2 linked regions of the Marinobacterium aestuarii genome follow. The protein of the gene in region 2 interacts with the protein of the main gene of each other region in a pairwise test. Links are inferred from orthologs where the notes say so. Each region holds a gene or a part of one and is shown on either strand. Other genes may lie near its edges. The genes, in order: ptsN and trkA.

Region 1 (3,237 bases), 1.3 Mb from region 2 along the record:
GTACTGCACCGTATCCAGCAGTTCGATCCCGCCGGCGTCGGCGGCCGGGATCTGGGCGAATGCCTGGCCATTCAGCTGCGTCAGCTACCGGAGTCGACTCCCTGGCGCAAGGAAGCAATTCGCGTGGTCAGCGAGTTTATCCAGCTGCTTGGCAGCCGGGATTACAAACAGCTGCTGCGCCGCACAAGGCTGAAAGAACACCAGCTGCAGGAAGTCATACTGCTGATTCAGAGCCTGAACCCACAGCCCGGCGCCAGCATCACCACCAGCACCGCCGAATATGTGATACCCGATGTTGTGGTCACCAAGGTCAAGGGCTTCTGGACGGTCGCGCTCAACCCCGACACAGCGCCGCGCCTGCGCATCAACACCCAGTACTCGGATCTGATCCGACGCGCCGACAACAGCTCCGACAACACCTATCTGAAGAACCACCTGCAGGAAGCACGCTGGTTCATCAAGAGCCTGCAGAGCCGCAACGAAACCCTGCTGAAGGTATCGCGGGAAATCGTCGTTCGCCAGGAGGGCTTTCTCGAGCAGGGCGAAGAGGCCATGCAGCCGCTGGTGCTGCATGACATCGCCGAGGCCGTCGAGATGCATGAGTCCACAATCTCCCGGGTCACCACCCAGAAGTACATGCACACCCCCCGGGGCATCTTCGAGCTGAAGTATTTTTTCTCCAGCCACGTCGGTACCAGCGACGGCGGCGCCGCCTCTTCCACCGCCATTCGGGCGCTGATAAAGCGCCTGGTGGCAGCGGAAAGTACCACCAAACCACTGAGCGACAGCAAGATCGCCACGCTGCTTGACGAGCAGGGTTTTCAAGTCGCCAGGCGTACAGTGGCGAAATACCGTGAAGCAATGAATATTGCACCTTCTAATGAGCGCAAGCGTCTGGTTTAATTGAGATGCAAACAAGGCGATCTTTCGCCGCTGTTGACTAGGAGAAAACTATGCAGATCAACATCACAGGACATCACGTCGAACTTACCGATGCACTGCACGAGTATGTACATAGTAAATTCGGCAAGCTTGAGCGGCACTTCGATAACATCACCAATGTCCAGGTTACCCTGAGTGTAGAAAAGCTGCGTCAGCAGGCCGAAGCCGATGTTCACCTTGCAGGAGGCAAGTTGTTTGCGACTCACGAACACCAGGACATGTACGCCGCCATTGATGGTCTGACCGACAAGCTTGACCGTCAAATCATCAAGCACAAAGAAAAAACCAAAAACCACAAATAACGGTAAACAAATAAGCCCATGTATCTGCATGAACTGCTGACCCCCGCTCTGACATTCTGCAACCTTGATGGGGGCAGCAAAAAACGTGTACTGGAAACAGCCAGTAACTTGATCGCCGAGCAGGCACAAGGGCTGGCCGCTGAAGAAATCTTCAGCGGCCTGATTGGCCGGGAACGGCTTGGCAGCACCGGTATTGGCAGCGGCATCGCCATTCCACACTGCCGGCTTGAGAACGCTACCCAGGCCAGCGGCATGATGATCAAGCTCGCTGAACCTATTGATTTTGACGCCATCGACAACCAGCCGGTGGACCTTCTTTTTGTACTGCTGGTGCCCTCCGAGGCCAGCGATGAACATTTGCAAACCCTGGCCATGCTGGCCGAACTCTTCAGCCGCGCAGAAGTACTGACAGCGCTTCGCGATACCACTTCTGACCAGCAGCTATTCGATACTGCCCTGCGTCTGGCATCGCACTGAGTACAAATCCCATGTCACAGGCCCTGCTTACCCCCACAGCATCCCGCCTGATGGCTCCAGCATGAAACTGGTGGTCATCAGCGGCCTGTCCGGCTCCGGCAAAAGCACCGCGCTCCAAGCACTGGAAGATGTCGATTTCTACTGTATCGACAACCTTCCTGCCCTGCTGCTGCCCAGCCTGATCGAGCAAATGCTGAAGGACCCTATGCCGCCGGAGAAACTGGCGGTCAGCATTGATGCCCGCAACCTGTTGAGCAACCTGCGTCAGTTCCCCAAGTTGCTCAAGAAGATGCGCACCCGCTATGCCGAGGTCAATACCGAGGTCCTTTACCTGGACGCCTCGGACCCGACGCTGCTCAAACGCTACAGCGCCACGCGGCGCAAGCACCCACTGTCCGGCGAGAACACAGGCCTGCAGCAGGCGATAAAAAACGAGCGGCTACTGCTCGAACCCATCGCCAATATGGCTGACCTGCGCATCGACACCACCCGCTTGAAGCTGTACGACCTGCGGGACAGCATCAAGCTGCGCGTATCCCAGCGCACCGAACAGCAGCTCTCGGTCCAGTTCGAATCCTTTGGTTTCAAACACGGTGTGCCACTGGATGTCGACTTCACCTTCGATGTGCGGGTACTGCCGAACCCCTTCTGGATTCCGGAGCTGCGCGGCTTTACCGGCCTCGACGATCCCGTCATCCGCTTTCTCGAACAGGCCCCGGAAGTGGCGGAAATGACCGGCGACATCCGGGACTTCATCGCCAAATGGCTACCGCGCTTCAAGAGCAACAACCGCAGCTATATCACCATCGGCATCGGCTGTACCGGCGGGCAACACCGCTCGGTCTTTATCGCAGAGCAACTCGCTGGTCATTTCCGGCGGTCTGTGGATAATGTGCATGTTCGTCATCGCGAACTGAATTAACCGCGGGACAAACGGATATATTGATCGAGGACAAGGCCCGGCATGATCGAAAAGCACGTCACTATTATAAATAAGCTGGGACTTCACGCCCGTGCTGCCGCCAAGCTCATCAGCACCACCGGGAAATTTTCCAGCCAGATCCGCATCAACAAGGACGGCCGCGAAGTCGACGGCAAAAGCATCATGTCTGTGATGATGCTCGCCGCCAGCAAAGGCACCGAACTGCTGATTCGCGCCGAGGGAGAAGACGAGCAGGCCGCCATTGATGCCGTCACCGCCCTTATCGACGACTATTTTGGTGAAGGCGAATAAAAAAACCGTTTTTGCACCCCGCCCGACGCCCGCCCCCGCTGATACCCGCCCCCTGATTCCGGTATACTGTCATTCCCAGCCCGGCCATCAGGCCCGAACCGCCCAGCACGGCACCCGGGGCAAAGCCATTTGAGCTCCCCCTTCCAGACCAGCCCCTGGGCAGCGCAAGGATGTCATGAGCAGCAAAGAGCCTCTCTCGCCGATTGAACGACTGAACGCCGCCATGGACAGCGGTGAACTGCGTCAGGTGCGCTATACGCTGAATAACAGCCTGCGCCCGGT
Region 2 (3,077 bases):
CCGGGCTTTGCTGATGGCCTGGTCAGCGTGCAGGACGAAGCCGCACAGCTGTCGGCCCCCTTGCTCGACCTCAAGCCCGGCCAACGGGTACTGGATGCCTGCGCCGCACCCGGCGGCAAGCTGTGTCATCTGCTGGAACACGAACCCGGTCTTGCCAGCGTGGAAGCGGTTGAGCTCGATTCACGCCGTGCCGAACGCATTCAGCAGAATCTGCAGCGCCTCAAGCTGAGCTGCACCGTCACCCTGGGTGATGCCGCCAGCGAAAAATGGTGGGACGGAGAGAGTTATGACCGCATCCTGATTGATGCCCCCTGCAGCGCCACCGGTGTCATCCGGCGTCACCCGGACATCAAGTACCTGCGCCGCAACGAAGATCTGAAGCGCCTGGCGGATCTGCAGCTGAGCATTCTGCGCAACTGCTGGCACATGCTCAGCCCGGGCGGCAAGCTGCTCTACGCCACCTGTTCTGTCTTCCCGCAGGAAAACGAGCGCTTGCTCGCCCGCTTCATCAAGGCGCAGCCGGATGTTCGCCACCTGCCCATAGAAGCGGACTGGGGCCATGCACGGCCACTGGGGCGCCAGCTGTTCCCGCAGCAAGATGGACACGATGGTTTTTACTACGCTGTACTTGAAAAACCCGCCAACTGATCAGGGCAGGCCCCGCTGACCTATGAAAATCATCCTACTGGGAGCCGGCCAGGTCGGCGGCACTCTGGCAGAAAACCTTGCCATTGAAGCCAACGATATCACCATTGTTGATACCGACAGCGCGCGCCTGCGCGAACTGCAGGATCGGCTCGATATCCGCACCATCGAAGGCAAGGCCTCCTACCCCAGCGTGCTGGAGCGCGCAGGCGCCCGGGATGCAGACATGCTGATCGCCGTCACCAACAGTGACGAAGTCAATATGATCGCCTGCCAGCTGGCCCACACCCTGTTCAATACCCCGACCAAGATTGCCCGCGTGCGTGAGCACGACTACCTGCGCAAGGAAGGGGAAATTTTCAAGAACCAGGCCATCCCGGTGGATGTTCTGATCAGCCCGGAACAGCTGGTGACCCAGCATATTCAGCGCCTCATTCAGCACCCGGGCGCACTGCAGGTGCTGGACTTTGCCGAAGGCCAGGCCCAGCTCGTGGCGGTAAAAGCTTATTACGGCGGCCCGCTGGTCGGGCGCGAAATATCCTACCTGCGCACCCACATGCCCGCCGTGGATACCCGTGTGGCCGCGATTTTCCGCCAGGACAGGCCGATTATCCCCCAGGGCAATACGGTGATCGAGGCCGACGACGAGGTGTTCTTTATCGCCGCCAAGCGAGACATCCGTTCCGTGATGAGCGAACTGCGCCGGCTCGACAATCCCTACAAGCGCCTGATCATTGCCGGCGGCGGCAATATAGGTGCCCGCCTGGCCGCCAATATCGAAAACCAGTTCCAGGTCAAAATCATCGAGCGCGGTATTCAGCGCTGCAACACCCTGGCCAAGACCCTCGAGAACACTATAGTCCTGCACGGCAGTGCCTCGGATCGCGATCTGCTGATCGAGGAAAACATCGAAGACACCGATGTTTTCCTGGCGCTGACCAACGATGACGAAGCCAATATCATGGCCTCGATGCTGGCCAAGCGCCTGGGCGCCCGTACCGTGATGACGCTGATCAACAACCCGGCCTATGTTGATCTGGTGCAGGGCGGCGTGATCGACATCGCCATTTCACCGCAGCAAACCACCATAAGCGCGCTCTTGACCCACGTTCGCCGCGGCGATGTGGCCGCCGTGCACTCGCTGCGTCGCGGCGCCGCCGAAGCCATTGAGGCCGTCGCCCATGGTGACAGACGCAGCTCCAAGGTGGTGGGGCGGGCCATCGAGGATATAGATCTGCCCCCCGGCACGACCATAGGCGCCATCATCCGAAACGACGAGGTTCTGATCGCCCACGATGATGTCGTGATCGAGAATGGCGACCACGTCATCCTGTTCCTGGTAGACAAGCGCCGTATCCGCGACGTTGAGCGCTTGTTCCAGGTTGGTCTCGCCTTTTTCTGAGCGGCTAGCACCCTATGCGCTATAGAGTCATTCTAAAAATTCTCGGCATTCTGCTGATGATATTCAGCATCACCATGCTGCCTGCGCTACTGGTGTCCTATATCTACGAGGATGGGGCACACCAGTCCTTCGTGGCAGGCTTTGCCATTACACTGCTCACCGGCTTCTTTCTCTGGCTGCCGGTACACCGCGTGCGGGAGGACTTGCGCACCCGCGACGGTTTTCTGATAACAGTACTGTTCTGGACAGTGCTGGGGCTGTTCGGGGCCGTCCCCCTGATGCTGGCGGACTACCCGCATTTGCGTGTTGTGGACGCGGTATTCGAGTCCGTCTCGGGGCTCACCACCACCGGCGCCACAGTGATGACCGGCATCGACTGGCTGCCCCCCTCGATTCTGTTTTACCGCCAGCAGCTGCAGTGGCTGGGCGGCATGGGGATCATAGTGCTGGCCGTGGCGATACTGCCAATGCTGGGCATCGGTGGCATGCAGCTGTACCGGGCCGAAACGCCTGGGCCTGTAAAGGACTCGAAACTCACCCCGCGCATCACCGAAACAGCCAAGGCCCTCTGGTATATCTACCTGTCGCTGACGATCGCCTGTGCGCTGGGTTACTGGCTGGCGGGCATGACCCCCTTCGATGCCATTGCCCACAGTTTCTCGACCGTCGCCATCGGCGGCTTCTCGACCCATGACGCCAGCATTGGCTACTTCGACAGCCCGCTGATCGAAGGCATCGCGATCTTTTTCATGCTCCTGTCGGGGGTCAACTTCGGCCTGCACTTTTTCGCCTGGCGCCAGCGCTCGATCCGTCATTACTTCCAGGATCCGGAGTTTCGCTTCTACCTGACGCTGCTCGGCGGCACCGCCCTGATCACCTTTATGGTACTGGCGCTGACGCAAACCTACGCCGTTAACGAAGCCCTGCGCCGGGCGGTATTTATGGTCGTATCCATTGCCACAACCACCGGTTTCTCCACCGCGGACTTCGCCAACTGGCCGGTCATGCTGCCGTTTCTGCTCTTCATTAC

What was found.
Region 1: the proteins of trkA (region 2) and ptsN interact in binary tests that used the Escherichia coli proteins (3 or more experiments, as listed by UniProt). The link is inferred for Marinobacterium aestuarii from one-to-one orthologs.

What each region holds. Positions count from the first base shown.
Region 1 is NZ_CP015839.1:1,309,781-1,313,017, reverse strand. The notes cover bases 3-2,991. They hold ptsN (PTS IIA-like nitrogen regulatory protein PtsN), read left to right. Parts: upstream 3-1,262; coding sequence 1,263-1,721; downstream 1,722-2,991. Other genes in these bases: A8C75_RS05765 (HPr family phosphocarrier protein), read left to right, coding at 2,686-2,955; rapZ (RNase adapter RapZ), read left to right, coding at 1,783-2,643; hpf (ribosome hibernation promoting factor), read left to right, coding at 954-1,244; A8C75_RS05785 (RNA polymerase factor sigma-54), read left to right, coding at 3-903. Also shown: more of A8C75_RS05785, read left to right, coding at 1-2; mgtE (magnesium transporter), read left to right, coding at 3,131-3,237. UniProt on the Escherichia coli protein: Seems to have a role in regulating nitrogen assimilation.
Region 2 is NZ_CP015839.1:23,354-26,430, reverse strand. The notes cover bases 30-2,858. They hold trkA (Trk system potassium transporter TrkA), read left to right. Parts: upstream 30-670; coding sequence 671-2,047; downstream 2,048-2,858. Other genes in these bases: A8C75_RS00090 (TrkH family potassium uptake protein), read left to right, coding at 2,062-2,858; rsmB (16S rRNA (cytosine(967)-C(5))-methyltransferase RsmB), read left to right, coding at 30-648. Also shown: more of rsmB, read left to right, coding at 1-29; more of A8C75_RS00090, read left to right, coding at 2,859-3,077. UniProt on the Escherichia coli protein: Part of the constitutive potassium transport systems TrkG and TrkH. May regulate the transport activity of TrkG and TrkH systems. Binds to NAD(+) and NADH.